DNA from 3 places in the Pararhizobium sp. genome. Region 2 is predicted to be linked to each of the others. Evidence: predicted binding sites of a transcription regulator. Region 2 holds the regulator's gene; each other region holds the start of a gene.

The links. Region 2 encodes LexA, which represses DNA repair genes until DNA is damaged. Its sites were predicted from a motif close to TGTTCNNNNTGTGTTCNG; they were not measured.
Region 1: the regulator LexA is predicted to act here: its motif matches at 3,881-3,898, upstream of ACQY8Q_RS17475 (PA0069 family radical SAM protein).
Region 3: the regulator LexA is predicted to act here: its motif matches at 1,757-1,774, upstream of ACQY8Q_RS11490 (putative DNA modification/repair radical SAM protein).

The regions. Positions count from the first base shown of each region.
Region 1 is NZ_CBDIHY010000003.1:2,462,176-2,467,575, reverse strand. Features, by position in the region: gene ACQY8Q_RS17495 (tetratricopeptide repeat protein) at 1-1,405, shown strand, start outside; gene ACQY8Q_RS17490 (4-(cytidine 5'-diphospho)-2-C-methyl-D-erythritol kinase) at 1,418-2,350, shown strand; gene moaB (molybdenum cofactor biosynthesis protein B) at 2,337-2,879, shown strand; gene ACQY8Q_RS17480 (glycosyl transferase) at 3,200-3,736, opposite strand; gene ACQY8Q_RS17475 (PA0069 family radical SAM protein) at 3,968-5,125, shown strand; gene ACQY8Q_RS17470 (ribonuclease HII) at 5,258-5,400, shown strand, end outside.
Region 2 is NZ_CBDIHY010000003.1:3,554,597-3,559,996, reverse strand. Features, by position in the region: gene ACQY8Q_RS23070 (SDR family oxidoreductase) at 1-535, shown strand, start outside; tRNA gene ACQY8Q_RS23065 (tRNA-Asn) at 596-670, opposite strand; gene ACQY8Q_RS23060 (hypothetical protein) at 892-1,170, shown strand; gene ACQY8Q_RS23055 (hypothetical protein) at 1,271-1,603, opposite strand; gene lexA (transcriptional repressor LexA) at 1,856-2,566, shown strand; tRNA gene ACQY8Q_RS23045 (tRNA-Cys) at 2,862-2,935, shown strand; gene ACQY8Q_RS23040 (hypothetical protein) at 3,179-3,397, opposite strand; gene ACQY8Q_RS23035 (LysE family translocator) at 3,916-4,533, shown strand; gene ACQY8Q_RS23030 (response regulator) at 4,580-5,242, opposite strand; gene ACQY8Q_RS23025 (hybrid sensor histidine kinase/response regulator) at 5,335-5,400, shown strand, end outside.
Region 3 is NZ_CBDIHY010000003.1:1,232,294-1,237,693, forward strand. Features, by position in the region: gene ACQY8Q_RS11485 (UdgX family uracil-DNA binding protein) at 1-521, opposite strand, end outside; gene ACQY8Q_RS11490 (putative DNA modification/repair radical SAM protein) at 521-1,753, opposite strand; gene ACQY8Q_RS11495 (type 1 glutamine amidotransferase domain-containing protein) at 1,880-2,440, shown strand; gene ACQY8Q_RS11500 (pyridoxamine 5'-phosphate oxidase family protein) at 2,467-2,970, shown strand; gene ACQY8Q_RS11505 (flavin reductase family protein) at 3,046-3,594, opposite strand; gene ACQY8Q_RS11510 (hypothetical protein) at 3,894-4,070, shown strand; gene ACQY8Q_RS11515 (helix-turn-helix domain-containing protein) at 4,089-5,003, opposite strand; gene ACQY8Q_RS11520 (alpha-glucosidase/alpha-galactosidase) at 5,214-5,400, shown strand, end outside.

The DNA of each region.
Region 1 (5,400 bases), 1.1 Mb from region 2:
CCAAGGCCCGAACGATCTTGACCGGCTGATGAACGGCCTGTTGCTCGGCTGGGCAAAGGCTGGCGAAGGCAAGCCGAAGGATGCCATCGCCGAGATTCAGGCGATGGAAGGGCCAGAATGGTTCCGCATCTTCAAGTCCTACCACCAGGGTGCCATTGCGCTGGCCGCCGGCGACAAGTCCACCGCCCGCTCGAAGCTGAACGACGCCGTTCTCGACCGCGAAGGTGGCGCCGCTGCCCCCGACACCTTCATGCGCGCCGTCGTTGCGCTGGCAAAGCTTGAGGCCCGCGACGGCAACAAGCAGAAGGCGCTCGACGCGGTTTCCGTCGGTGAAGGTTTCATCAGCAATTACGCACCGCTGAAAGCGCTGCGCACCAGCATTGAAGAGGGCAAGCCGCAGGAACAGCAGGTCCGTAGCGCCACACAAGGCGCTGCTGCCGTTCTGTTTTCGATCGGCGCAGCGCTCAACCGCGACGGTGCGGAAGACATCGTCTCGCTCTATCTGCAGACCGCCCGGGCACTGGATCCGGAAAGCGCCGATATTCTCGTCATGCTCGGCGGTATCGCCGAAAATCTGAAAAAACCTGAGCGGGCCATCGCGCTCTACAAGAGCGTGCCGGAAAATTCGCCGATGCGGCGCCTGTCGGAAATGCAGCTCGGTCTCAGCCTTGCCTCGATCGGCAAGGTCGATGAAGCCAAGCAGCACCTGAAGGAACTGATCACGCTCGATCCGAAGGACGTGCGCAGCTACCTTGCCTATGGCAGCGTGCTGTCGGACGCCAAGGACTACAAGGAAATGGGTCTGGTCTACGACCGCGCCGTCGAAGCCATCGGCCCGGTTCCGCAGCGCAGCGACTGGACGATCTTCTTCCAGCGTGGCATTGCCTATGAGCGCCAGAAAATGTGGGACAAGGCAGAGCCGAGCTTCAAGAAGGCGCTGGACCTCAACCCCGACCAGCCGCAGGTGCTGAACTATCTCGGCTATTCCTGGGTCGATATGAACATCAACCTCGAACAAGGCCTCGGTATGATCCGCAAGGCCGTCGATCTGAAGCCGGATGACGGTTACATCGTCGATTCGCTCGGCTGGGCCTATTTCCGGATGGGCCGTTTCGATGACGCCGTTGGCGAATTGGAGCGCGCCGTCGAACTGATGGCCGGTGATGCCACCATCAACGATCATCTCGGCGATGCCTATTGGCGCGTCGGCCGCAAGCTGGAAGCTGTGTTCCAGTGGAACCAGACGCTGGCGCTGAAGCCCGAGGAAGCGGAAATTCCGAAGATCAAGGCAAAGATCGAAAGCGGCCTGCCGCCGGTTGAAGTCAGGGTTCCGGCTGCCGCAGAAGCCGGTGACACCCAGCCGAAGAAGGTGGCGCCGGACGTTGCTGCCGGCAAGAAATCCTGATCCTGCCTGTCCATGGCACATGAGGATGGTATTTTGGGTTTTTCGCTGACGCGGATCGCGCCGGCGAAGATCAATCTGGCCTTGCATGTCGTTGGCCAGCGCGCTGACGGCTATCATCTACTCGAAAGTCTCGTGACCTTTGCCGATGCGGGAGACCGCATCGGCTTTTCCCCTTCCAATGAAGACCGCTTCACCCTCTCCGGCCGCTTTTCCGTTGATCTGCCACTTACGGGCGATGCTATCGCAGGGAACCTGGTGCTGAAGGTACGTGACCTGTTGCGCGCGCATCTGCGCGAAAAGGGCATCGAGGCCGCACCGGTCCATCTCCATCTCGAAAAAAACCTGCCGGTCGCCTCCGGCATCGGCGGCGGCTCGGCGGATGCCGCCGCAGCGCTTCTCGGGCTGCTGGGTTTGTGGGGCGCTTCCATCGATTCCGAGGACCTGCAGGAAATCGCGCTAAAACTGGGTGCCGACGTGCCGATGTGCCTTTATGGCCAGCCGCTGATCGCCCGAGGCATCGGGGAAGACATCCGGACGGTGAGTGGTTTTCCGTCTTTTCCGATGCTGATCGTCAATCCGCTGAAAGCGGTGTCGACACCGGTGATTTTCAAACTGTTGAGGGACAAGACCAAGCCACCGCTGCTGATGCCTCCGGGCAAGCCATCGCGTGACGGCTGGATCGATGTGCTGAAAGGCCTGCGCAACGATCTGGAGCCGCCTGCCCGCGAACTTGAGCCAGACATCGCAGCAGTCTCCAAGGCTCTTGGTCTGACGGACGCTGTGTTCGTGCGGATGTCCGGATCGGGTGCTTCCTGCTTTGGCCTTTATGGGAACGCCGAGACACGTGACGCGGCTGCTACCGTTCTTTCACGGCAGCATCCGAACTGGTACGTTCTGGCCTGCAACAGTGTCCATGGAGAGGAAGATCGCGATGACCGAGACTAAGGAACCGAGACCCTTCGTTCCGGTTGGCATCGCGGTGCTGACGGTTTCCGATACCCGCACGCTCGCCGACGACCGCTCCGGCGATACGCTGGCCGCCCGCATCACCGATGCCGGACACAGGCTTGAGGCCCGTGCCATCGTACCGGACGACGCGCAAAGAATTGCGGCACAGGTGAAGGCCTGGACGCTTACCGACACGATTGACGTGGTGATCACCACCGGCGGCACGGGCTTTACCGGACGCGACGTGACACCCGAGGCGCTGGAGCCTTTGTTTGAAAAGCGCATGGACGGCTTTTCCGAGGTCTTCCACCGGATTTCCTACGACAAGATCGGCACCTCGACGATCCAGTCGCGCGCCACCGGTGGCGTTGCCAATGCCACCTTCATCTTCGTGCTGCCGGGATCACCCGGTGCCTGCAAGGACGCCTGGGACGGCATCCTGAAGCAGCAGCTCGACTACCGGCACATGCCCTGCAACTTCGTCGAGATCATGCCGAGGCTGGACGAGCACCTGAAGCGCGGCTGACCCTTTCCGTTTGCGGGAACCCCAATTCTTCCTGTTCCATTCGTAACAGCGCGCCACGATGCAGCATTGTAGAACTGTGCTCATCGGGAGACGGAATGAGGCGGACGGAATGGCAAGCTGACCTACCGATGGCACGTCCGGTTCCCCATCCAGATCACGACCGACAGCATGAACGCGGCGGATTTCATGTGCTGAAAACCGCCACGCAAAGCGATACGACGCGGTGGCTGGGTTCACGCGGCAAGCCATTTTCACGGTCGATTTTTCAATGAAGACAGGGCAGGTCCGAAAGGGCCTGCTCTTTTTATGGTGAGTTTCGGCTAAAGGTTTTCCGCACCCGGACGGTTGGCGATCGCAACCCAGGCCGGCACGAGTTCGCTTCCAAGCTTGCGCACGGCTCGCCCGTTGGCGAAATCGCCAAGCAGCATGGAGGATTTGGCAATCACTGCTGCCTGCTGCTTCGACAGCAGCAAGCCCAACTCAAGTGGTGCGGGCCGGTTAACGATGCGCTGCAGGAATGGCCGGCGATACTGCCGGGAGGGCGAAAAGCGCGCCGGCATCTTGTTCAGCGACATATATTCCGCCACGTCGTCGATCCAGCGTCCCACCGGCCGCGCGCCAGCTTCAAGCAGGAGCAGCCAGTCGCCCCGCGCTGACCGGACGATATCCGTCATATCCCAGCTCGTGCAGAAACGCGCACCGGCGGCGTCTGCCACCCGGCTCGACCCATCCTGCGAGGCATGATCGAGAACGATCACATCGCTCACCAGACCTTCTACGGCACCCGACACCAGCGCCGACAGCGTCTGCGCCAGTTCAGCCTCATTGTCGCGGGTTTCGATGATAATCGTCAGCATCGCCGTCCATACCGCATTGCACACAGAATTTCCATAAGCCCATCGTTGCCGGCCGATTAACTTTTCATTCATGATGAATGCCCGAACGCCCGGAGCATGAAATTGCCTTTGGCAGAACGGCACCAAAAGCCCGCCCTTGATTTTTGTTCTTGCATTGTTCTCTTTTTCACGATAGGAAAATAATCAGAGGATGTCGGAACGTCCGCAAGGATTTGTCCCCCGGAGAAACCCATGAACGAGCTGTCTCAGATCAGGCGGGGTGCTTTGGCGCCTGCCAATACGGCAGATATGGCCGAAGCGATGATTGCCAGCTCCGGCTTGCGCATCGAGATCGACCGGCGGCGTGGCCGGGGTGCTGCCATCAATTCGTCCGGGCGGTTCGAGCCGGTGTCGCGGCAACTCGAGGATGACGGCTGGGATTCGCTGGAGGATCTGCCGGTCTTCAAGACCGAGGTTCAGATCGAAAAGCCCCGCTCGATCATCAGCCGCAACGATTCACCCGACATTCCCTTCGATCGCTCCGTCAATCCTTACCGGGGATGCGAGCATGGCTGCATCTATTGCTTCGCCCGCCCGACCCACGCCTATATGGGCCTGTCGCCGGGGCTCGATTTCGAGGCAAAGCTGTTTGCCAAGCCGGACGCTGCAAAGCTTCTGGAGCGCGAACTGGCCAAGCCCGGCTACAAAGTCCGCCCGATCGCCATCGGCACCAACACCGACCCTTACCAGCCGATCGAGAAGGAATGGCGGATCATGCGCCAGATCCTCGAAGTGCTGAAAGCCGCCGATCATCCGGTGATGATCGTCACCAAATCGGCGATGGTGATGCGCGATATCGATATCCTGGCGCCGATGGCAGAGAAGGGCCTGGCCAAGGTCGGCCTGTCGGTGACAACGCTCGACCGCAAGCTCGCCCGGCTGATGGAACCACGGGCCTCGACGCCATCCAAACGGCTGGAAGCCATCAAGGCGCTGAAGGAGGCCGGCATTCCCTCAACCGTGATGATGGCGCCGGTCATTCCCGCCCTCAACGACCACGAGATCGAACGGGTGCTGGATGCCGGCAAGACCGCCGGGGCTTCGCATGCGAGCTACGTACTGCTGCGCCTGCCGATCGAAGTCAGCCCGCTGTTTCGCGACTGGCTCCTGCGCAACTATCCGGATCGCTACCGCCACGTCATGTCGCTGGTCCGCTCGATGCGCGGCGGCAAGGATTACGATGCCGAGTTCGGCAAGCGGATGAAGGGTGCCGGTCCCTATGCCTGGCAGATCGGCCGCCGTTTCGAGCTCGCCGCCAAGCGGCTGGAACTGAATGTCGCGAGGCGACCGCTGAACTGCGATCTGTTCGTCCCGCCTCTCGGGACCGGCGTCCAGCTGTCATTGCTCTAACGGGGCGCTCCAGGGTTTTTTCGGGATCACTCCCGGATATCGCAATACCGATGCTGTTTCTTGCCCCGATGCAGCAGCGGTCATCCTCCGGCAACCGCCTCATTGCCGAAGGACTTGCAGGGAATCGGGCATGTGTGCGAGTTTCGCCGCATGTCACGACGCACACAGCCCGATTCCCCCTTTCTTTTCGACACCATTGAAGGTCCCGACTTCAGCTTCGAGCTGGCCGGGCGCCGCGATGGGCTCTGGCCGGTCGCAGGCACCGATGAGGCCGG
Region 2 (5,400 bases):
GCGGCTGGCGATCGATACCCATCTGATCACCGCCCATTACGCGTTGCCGTTGATGATCGAGAAGCCCGGCGGCCTGCTGGTGGAGATGACCGATGGTACTGCAGAGTATAATGCCACCCATTACCGGCTTAGCCCGTTCTACGATCTCGCCAAGACCAGCGTTACCCGCATGGCCTGGGCGCACGCACAGGACCTCGCACCGCATGCAGCCACTTCTGTTGCCATCTCGCCCGGCTGGATGCGCTCCGAAATGATGCTCGATATCTTTGGCGTGCGCGAGGAAAACTGGATGGAGGCAACGAAAGCCGAGCCGCATTTCGTGATTTCCGAAACCCCGCGCTTTACCGGCCGCGCCGTTGCGGCCCTTGCCGCAGACCCGGAGCGGAGCCGCTTTAACGGCCAGTCGACATCCAGCGGCGATCTGGCCAAACTCTACGGCTTTACGGACCTCGACGGATCCCGGCCTGACTGCTGGCGCTATATAACCGAGGTACAGGATGCAGGCAGACCGGCAGATGCCAGCGGTTATCGGTAGGGGAGGTGAAACGGGCCTGATACCAAAAAGGCCTTGCTTTTCAGCAAGGCCTTTGGAAACTGGCTCCCCGGGCCGGATTCGAACCGGCGACCTGTCGATTAACAGTCGAATGCTCTACCGCTGAGCTACCAGGGATAATCTGCGGCGGTGTGTGCTGCAGAAGTGAGGCTGCTAATACAAATGCTTTTCCGATTTGCCAAGCGATTTTTCAAAAAAAACGCACAATCTTGTCTGATTGTGGACAACTCCCCATGTGAGAGGTTGAGGCATGCTGTTGATTTGTGGGGCATCAGCCCGCACGAAGACGACAATCGCAGGCATTGGCGGACGGCAGAGATTTGGTTGGTGGAGAATTGATGGCAGAACAGCGGAAAACCAAAAAATTCGGAATTGATGCCCGCACGCATGAACTCGTCATTGGCACATGGCGCATGCGGCTGCCGCAATCGCGCCTTTTGCGCATCACCATTGGTTGCGGGCTGATTTTCGGCGGTATTTTGGGGTTCCTGCCGATTCTCGGTTTCTGGATGGTACCGCTCGGCCTCATCGTGCTGTCGCACGACCTTGCCTTCGTGCGCCGCCGCCGCCGCCGGCTTCACGTATGGTGGGCCCGTAAGTGGCAGACGTCCAATTAGAACACACAGATTTATCTTTTCGTCCGTCAACAACCTCTGTGTCCAAAAAGCCTCTCCCGATTCGAGAGAGCTGACGTCGGAAAAAAAGGATTCGAACCCTCTATCCGCCTGAGCCTGTCTGTGGCGTCGGGTCCTTGTCCGCAGGCACCGGTTGCGCTGGCAAGTCGCCTGGAGCTTCCTGCTTCGACATCGCATCGCTGTTAGGGCCAGAGGACTTTTCCTCGATTTTCGTTGCCGCATCATTGTCGGTGCTCTCACCATACATTTCGACGCCGGCCCAAGCCAGCGCAGCGAGGACCAGACCGCCGACCAGCACCATCAGCACCGGACGGCCCAGAAAGCCTTGGCGGGACTGCACACCACTCAACTCCACCGTTTTCGTCGTGTCGGCATCGGAAACGCGGTCGCCGCGCTCATCAATATATTTCGCCATCAAAGCCTCCTTGGACGGTGTTTGGATTATGCCGTCCGTTGCACAGTTCTAAGAATCGGGAACGGCTCCGGCCGCGCAAAGGTTCCGCCAGGCCACAGGCCGCGATCGAGGCCAGATGCTCATACGCTCACCGTTCGGTGAAAATGTTTGATTGCCTTGAAAACACTGGCTGAATTTTAGGGACTTGCGGAACACATATGGAACAGATAGTGTTCGTTCTTGATTTGTTTCTCGATTCTGGAGTGATCGTTCATGCTGACCCGCAAGCAACAGGAACTGCTTCTGTTCATTCACGAAAGAATGAAGGAATCGGGCGTACCGCCATCGTTCGACGAGATGAAGGATGCACTGGATCTGGCCTCGAAGTCCGGCATTCACCGGTTGATCACAGCGCTTGAGGAGCGGGGCTTTATCCGCCGGCTGCCAAATCGTGCGCGGGCATTGGAAGTGATCAAGTTGCCGGAGGCCTATTCGATGAGCCTCCAGCCCAAGCGCGGCTTTTCGCCCAGCGTCATTCAGGGCAGTCTTGGCGCGCAACCGGCACCTCCCGCACCCGCCAAGACCGCTGCAAACAGCGACACCGTTTCGATACCGGTCATGGGCAGGATTGCCGCCGGTGTTCCAATCTCGGCAATCCAGAATAACACTCATGATATTTCCGTGCCTATCGAGATGGTCGGGCCGGGCGAGCACTATGCGCTTGAAGTGCGCGGCGATTCGATGATCGAGGCGGGTATTCTCGATGGCGACACGGTCATCATCCGCAACACCAACAGTGCCAGCCCCGGCGAAATCATCGTCGCGCTGGTTGATGATGAGGAAGCAACGCTGAAACGGTTTCGCCGCAAAGGTGCCTCGATCGCACTGGAAGCCGCCAACCCAGCCTACGAGACACGGATTTTTGGACCTGACCGGGTCAAGATACAGGGCAAACTCGTCGGACTGATCCGGCGCTATCATTGATCTGAAAGCATTGCGTTTCCGGCCTGCTTGCGGGTGAAATATGGTCGCCTGGTCTGAGGATGCGACCGCATCACACCGCGCGGCACGATATTGTCGTGTGCCGCCGGGCAGGCCGGCGCTCACGCTGAATGGCTCATATTGGAATATGACGGTCGCTGCGGTTTTGTGAGCGGACTGGAAGCACTGAAACTTGCCTGTGATCCAATGACCAAGGACGTTTTTCGGAAATATCCTCTTGCGGTTTGTCTAGGATCATTCTAAACCGCCGCCACAGTTCGATTATTTGAACTCGTGAGGCCTCGTGGCGGAGTGGTGACGCAGAGGACTGCAAATCCTTGCACCCCGGTTCAATTCCGGGCGAGGCCTCCAAATTTTCCCACGCGGAACGAAAATTAGTTCAGGACAAGACACTGCCGTTGCTTGCTTTGACCCAACGGTCTTGCACGGCGTGACAGTATCTGCCCGGGAAGAATTTTTAGACAGGACCGATCAAACGGTTTCGGCTTTCCCGTCACTCCTGACCGGGAAGACAAAGGCAGGCGGCAGTGGTCGATGGACGTTCTGCATCCGCAGTCCCGGCCTGCTTGTCACGGAAAAGGGGGGGATTTTTGCTCAGTGATAGTAGAAGCAGGCGCAATCAGCCTTGCTGTCATCCGGTTTCGTCCAGACGCGCACTGCGAGTTTCTTGGCCGCACCCGTCTCGTCCAGACGTAGCCCCAGCAGCGACACGGCCGCAAGCTTCGGGTTGACCGCATCAATCTCGATCGTCGATCCAACCTGGTGGACGCCTTGCTTTGGGGTCCAGGTGAAAAACTGCACGCTGTAATGCATTGCATTCTCCTTCACCGCGCTTTGCAGCACATGAGCTTAATGGGTGAACAGACGCTCAAGGCGCTGGCCACGAGGCGTTGCACTGCTGGATGCGTACTCAATGCGTAGGAAGCCAACATAACATATTTTGGCAGGCGGCGAAACATTCTCGCTGCAATTTAAGCCGAATGGTGACTGGTCATCAGCACCTGCCTTGCACGCAGCAAGGGAGGGGCATCATCCGAGTACGGAGTGTACCCCAACCGGAATTGTCACTCTCGTCTGCGGAGCGGCCTATCATCCACGTCGCGGCGCTGAGGTACTGCGCGATCGCCGCTATCCTTGGTAACGCGCCGTTAACGCTACCGTTGGTTTGACATACGTACGCATGTCGAAATACGGCACCTGCCGTATGTCCAACACGCCCATTGCGCGTGCATTTCTCCCGGCATCGATGACAGCATTACGGCTTGACTGGATTGGCTTCATCAATCCCGCTTCGAACAGACGGAGCGGTGCCACCGGTTGGAGGAACCGCTATGTTGCCACTGGAACAGTTGATGCCATTCGCCTTTGCGACGCTGATTTTCGCCTGCATGCCAGGGCCTGCCATTCTCTACATGACGGTACAGACGCTGGCGCATGGCCCCCGCGCCGGGCTGATGGCAGCTTTTGGTGTCCATTTGGGTTGTTATGTTCATGTTGCCGCGACAGCTTTGGGCTTGGCGGCTGTCCTCAGCCATGCACCCTTCGTTTACACCGTCATCAAATTCGCCGGCGCCGCTTATCTGATGTGGCTGGGTGTCACCATGTTTCTTGGCCGCCGGCAGAATGGCGGGGAGGCTGTCAATCCAGCCCCCGGTGTTCTGCGCGACAGCATCGTCGTCGAAGTCCTCAACCCCAAGACTGCGCTGTTTTTCCTGACCTTCCTGCCGCAATTCATCGACCCGGCGCTGGACACGCCTGTCTGGCTGCAATTTCTCATCCTCGGCATGATCGTCAACCTTGCCTTGTCCATTGCCGACCTGGCGGCGGTCGGTATTGCGTTCTTTGCCCTTGGACGCGCTCGAACCAGCGGTTCGAGCTGGCTCGTTCCGAAGGCGTGTGGATCTATACTAATCGGCCTGGGGATCGCTCTGGCACACAAGGGAGCATGATCGGGCTGGCAAGGGAATGATGCGCGAACGACTTGCCTGCAGTCTTCTAACCCGCCGACAACCCCAGGCGAATGGCGTAGGCCGTCAATTCTGCGCCGCTGTGAAGGTCCAGTTTCCGCATCAGGTTTTCCCGATGTTTGCGGGCTGTTAGTGGACTGATCCCGAGACGTTCAGCGATGTCGCGCGTGGTTACGCCGTGCGGGATAAGCGCCAGCATCTGCTGCTCTCGCCGGGTCAGTTCGGCAGGCGACGCAAGAGCGGTCCGTGGCGCAGACGGTCCAGCCGGCCGGTCTTGATGGTCGATGGCAAAACGAACCTCTTCGGCGACATAGGGTTGATCATGCCGCAGCGCCTCGATCGCCGCCATCAGCTCACTCGCATCCCCGCTTTTCGTCAGGTATCCGTCAGCACCTGCGTCGATGGCGGCGCGAACCGAGCGGGGTTCGAGATTGGCCGTCATGATCAGAATCTTCAGATCGGGCCATAAGGTTCGAATGGTCCGAATAAACTGGAACCCGCCGACGCCGGGCATCCCGAGATCGAGGATCAAAAGATCGGTCTTGATTTCCTTGAGCAATCGCTCGACGGTGTCTCCGTCTGCCGCTTCGCTGACGACGGCAATACCTTCGATCGTCGACAGAAGCATTTTGAGGCCTTCGCGCACGATGGCGTGATCATCGGCAAGAAGAACCCTCGAAAGCCCACGCATATCGCCTACCCGTTTTTAGAGTGAATTCCGGAATACCACCGTCTTGTGGCATCGGGAATCAGAATAGGATTACGATGCTCCTCGAGCAACGATTGCAACCCCATCTTGTCGATCTCCTATACCGCCAATCCTACGCGGTGCTGTTTTCCAATTTTATC
Region 3 (5,400 bases), 2.3 Mb from region 2:
ATGTCGGTAAACCGGCGCTGGAAGAACGGCGCGGCGCGGGCGACGATATGATGGTCGGGCTCGAACCAGGCCAGAAAACACCGGCGTGCATGTTTCTGCTTCGCATCGATCTCCTTGAACCGGACGAAAGCCGTCATCTTGTGGCAATCGCGCCACACGGATTTTTCCATCGCTTGCAATTGCGCCACGTCGGCATCGGAAAGGACCTCCAGTAGCGTGCGATCCTCCTGCAGCCGAAAGAGAACCCGGTAGAGAAGCTGGAACCGTAAAGGATCGCTGTGGCAGATCACAGCTTGCGCCAATGACAGGAAAGCCTTCGGTACTGTCACGGTGGACGCTGTCGCAGCAGTAGCAACAGCCGTCTCCGGCACTTGCGCAGCCGGTCCGAACAGATCGTCCGCCGCGCCGTTTCTGCAACGCCAGTCGATTGTTCGCGGTTCTGTGCGCGCAAGCAGCAGAGACCGGGCAGCTTCTCGCCACTCGGTCAGATCGCCCCGGCCCTCCAGCAAAATCGTCTTCATCACAACAGCGCCAGCTGCTCGGGCTTCGGCTCGAACATGGCCCGCAGATCGGAGCGGTCGATCAACCGATGCGGCGTCCAGCCCTCAGTCACGACAAACGACTGCACTTTCTTGATCGAGACATGCAGACGCGCCAGATCCTCCAGCCGCAAACGGCGGTGACGCCGGGCAGACAGGATGCCGTTGACGGCCTTCGTTCCCAGGCCTGGCACCCGCAGCAGCATCTCGCGTTCGGCCGTGTTGATATTCACGGGAAAACGATGGCGATTGACGAGCGCCCAGGCGAGTTTCGGATCAAGCTTCAGGTCGAGCATGCCGTCCGGCTGGTTTTCGGTGATTTCCTCGATGCCGAAACCATAGAAGCGATAGAGCCAGTCGGCTTGATAAAGCCGGTGCTCGCGCATCAGGGGCGGCTTGATCAAGGGCAGGTTTTTCGAGGCATCGGGAATGGGGCTAAACGCGGAATAATACACCCGGCGCAGGCCATAGCTGCCATAGAGCCGGGCGCTGGTGCCAAGGATGACCTTGTCATTGGCCTGATCGGCCCCGACGATCATCTGCGTACTCTGCCCGGCCGGCACGAACCGCTTGCGCCGCTTGGTCTGCAGCGTCGGATCATTGGCGGCCTCGATCTTCAGCCTGAGTTCGCCCATCGATTTACGGATATTGGCCGGCCGCTTTTCCGGTGCAAGCCGGGTTAGGCCCGTATCGGTCGGCAGTTCGATGTTGATAGACAGGCGATCGGCATAAAGCCCGGCCTGCTCGATCAACAGCGGCGAGGCCTCCGGAATGGATTTCAGATGGATATAGCCGCCAAAATTATGGGTTACGCGCAATTCGCGGGCGATGCGGACCATTTCCTCCATCGTGTAATCCGACGAGCGGATAATCCCGGACGAGAGGAACAGACCCTCGATATAGTTGCGCCGGTAGAATTCCAGGGTCAGCCAGACGACTTCCTCGACGCTGAACCGCGCACGCTCGACATTGCTGGACGAGCGGTTGATGCAATAGGCGCAGTCATAGATGCAGAAATTCGTCATCAGGATCTTGAGCAGCGAGATACAACGTCCGTCCGGCGCATAGGCGTGGCAGATGCCGGACCCTTCCGTCGATCCGAGCCCGCCGGACTTCGACGAATCGCGCTTCACTGTCCCGCTTGAGGCGCAGGAAGCATCGTATTTGGCAGCATCGGACAGGATGGCCAACCGTTCATTCAGCGACTTCTTCATAACCGTTCATGTTATGTTCTTATTGAGTTTGGGTCAATATGAGAAAACCCGGAAATATCGGAACGATTGGCGCAGGCGTCCGTTGTAAGCGCGAACCCTCCCCAAGCTGTCAAAGGAGATGGCGCGATGCCGTTCATCGACAAATCGAAAATCCTTATCCTTGCCACCCATGGCTACGAACGTTCCGAATTGCGCGTGCCGCTCGACGACCTGAAAAAGCGCGGCGCCGACGTCAAGATCGCCGCGATCGACCGTGAGCCGATCAAGAGCTGGGACAACAAGGATTGGGGTGACGCGATCAATGTCGACCTTCTTGCCAAGGACTTTGATATCGGCGATTTCGACGCGCTGGTCCTGCCCGGCGGCCAGATGAACCCGGATATCCTGCGCCACGATGAAGACGCCATGCGCGTCGTCAAGGAATTTGTCGCATCCGGCAAGGTCGTCGCGGCCATCTGCCATGCGCCCTGGCTGCTGATCGAGGCCGATGCCGTGCGCGGCCGCAAGATGACCTCCTATATCTCGATCAAGACCGACATGATCAATGCCGGAGCTATCTGGTCGAACGAGCCCGTCGTTACCGACAAGGGCATCATCACCTCGCGCAATCCGGACGATCTCGACGCCTTTGTGAAAAAGATCGTTGAGGAAATCGAAGAAGGCCGCCATGAGCGCCGCGCTGCCTGATCCCCAATCGATAAAGGAAACAATAAATGGCTGATATATCGAAGACGAAAACCGATCCGCTACAGCAGCTCTGGGACGTGCTTGGCGATATCCATGCCGGTATGCTGGGCGTCGAGGGTTCCGGCCAGCACATGCAGCCAATGGCGCCGTTCGTCGAAAAGGAGAGCAACTCGATCTGGTTTTTCACCCGCACGGACAGCGACCTGATCAAAGCGGCTCGGAACGGCAACCGGGCGCATTTCTGTGTCATTAGCAAGGACCATGATTATCATGCGTGCCTGGCCGGTGCGATCGATGAGGTCAAATCCCGCGAGCATATCGACAAATATTGGTCGGCTCCGGTGGCTGCCTGGTTTGAAGGCGGCAAGGACGACCCGTCGCTGACCATGTTGCAGCTGAAGCTTGACGACGTGGCGATCTGGGCTTCGACCAACAGCACGCTGAAATTCGGTTGGGAAATTGCCAAGGCCAATCTGACTGGCAAAGAGCCGGAACTCGGCTACCACACGCAGATTTCTCTGCCGCACTAACGCTTACCCGCACCGACCCCTCGATGGTGCGGATGGAGTGCCTCGCCCCGGTCCCCTCGGGCGGGGCATTCTCGTCTACAGGGAAACCCGGCCGTAACGGCCATTGCTATAGATCAGCGAGTGCCCATCACCTGCGACGATCGAAACCACGCGGCCGAGAATGATCGCATGGCTATGACGCTCGATGATTTCATCGACTTCACAATCGATCCCGGCCAGCGCACCACGTAGAACCGAAGCACCGCTCGCCAGCGTAAACCATTCGGCGCCGTCATAGCGCTCGATCCCTTTCAAGCCGCCCTTGCCGGCAAACCGGTCGGCCACATCCTGCTGGTCGGCGCTCAGAATATTGACGCAGAAATGCCCGTAGCGGCTGATCACCGGCCAGCTGGAAGAACTGCGGTTGATGTTGACGATCATCGTCGGCGGATCAACGGACAGCGCGGTCGCAGACGTCACAGTCGCGCCGGTACGCTCGTCGCCGACGCCAGCGGTAATCACCGAGACACCGCCCGACATCCGCCGCATGGCCGATTTCAAGGCATCCTCATCCGCCACGTGCGGAAAGGATTGCTCCTGGCGCGGGGCGATCCGGTCGAGCGAATTTCTCAAAGCGACATTCATGCGGGTCCACTCTTTTGTCGTCTCGTTCATAGTGCCGGATTTACGCACGAAACGAGACCCCGTCTCAAGCAAAGAATACCCGTCGTCATCGGCGATGCCGGATCGATTTTTCAATCATGATAAATTTTATAGATTATATTATTTTCCCGAAAGCGCGGCACTCTGCGACCGTTGCACGGTGCCGGAACGCGGCACTTCATAATACGTCATAAAAACTATAGACTATTGACAGGACGGCCAATTGTGTCAGGATTGTGTTAACGACCGTTAACCGATCGCATCCAACAGCGGAGAACTGCATGTTTTATCACGGTGGAATGACCCTCGGTTACCTGACGCCTCCGGCGAAAAAGGAAAAAGCCATCCGTGTAGAAATGCCGGTTCGCCAAGCCCGCGAAGAGCAGACCGAATTTGAGCAGGAACGCGACCAGGAGCTGAGCCGCGCGTTTCTTACCCCCTGGCATCTTTTCTACTGATCCCAAGAGCGGATTGAGCTATCCAACCGCCGCCGCGCTTCGGCCATTGGCGCCGATGCTTGAATACATGCCCGTCGTGCGGAATTCCGTCGGGCTGGCGCCGAAATACCGGCGAAACACCTTGGCGAAATAGTTCGGATCCTCGAAGCCGGACATTACAGCCACTTCCTTCACTGATAGATCTGCTGCCTTAGTCAGCAGCTTGGTCGCTCGTTGCAGCCGCTTGCGCAGCACGAATTCTGCCGGTGGCATGCCTTCGCTGGCCGCAAACACACGGGAAAAATGTGCCCGGCTAAGACCGGAAACATCTGCCAGTTTTTCCACCGGCAACGGATGTTGCAAATTCGCGGTGATATGATCAATGACATGCTGCATCGTCCGGTATTCCTGACTGAAGACAGGATGTGAACCGAAAACATCGTCATAAAGCACCATCGCCGACTCGTAGGCGATGGCGGAGGCACTGCCCGGCGCATCCGCACCGCCTGAAATCAGCCGCAAGCTGCAATCGGCGAGGCGCTCGATTGTCTCCGGCTTCAGGTTAAGGATCGGCCCGGTGGTTGCCAGAATGGCTTTGTGGATCCGCAACGCCTCCTCGCCATTCATGGAAATCCAGAAGAATTCCCAACGGCCGTTCTGCTCCAGCCAGTAGCGATGATTGTGCGGGACCAACACAAGCAGCGTCTCGCCCTCGCGCACCCGATAGGTGCGGTTCTCGTAGCGCAGGTTTCCGGCACCACCGATCGTATGCTGAAGCACGGTGAACGGTGTCTGTCCGCGCTTGCGCCCATCCCAGTCATAGGTCGCGTCCGTGCGGATTTCGTAGCCCGTACTGGTCGGCATGGTGTGCAGGCTGTGGCGTCCGCGCGGCAACGAAACTGTCCGCATCACCGGTCCATTCTCGATCAGTCGTTTCAGCATAGAATTACCCATGAAAGCACAATACCTCTCTGGCGGCACCTTTCAATATACGCATAATGCCCCTCAACAAAGCAAGATGCCCTGAATAAGGCAAAATAAACCGGGTTGGAGCGGCATCGGCAGGGAGAGTTGGGAGGCAATAGGCGCCAAGGCGCGCTGCTTCCCGCGCATTGATTTTACCCTGTCCGTTTTCCCGGCCAAACGACCAGCGACGAGGACAGCATGAGCAGCTTCAAGATAGCCATAATCGGCGCCGGCAGCGTCGGCTTCACCAAGAAACTTTTCACCGACATTCTCTGCGTGCCGGAGTTCCGCGATGTCGAGTTCGCGCTCACCGATTTAAGCGAGCACAATCTCGGCATGATCAAGTCGATCCTCGACAAGATCGTTTCATCCAACAACCTGCCCG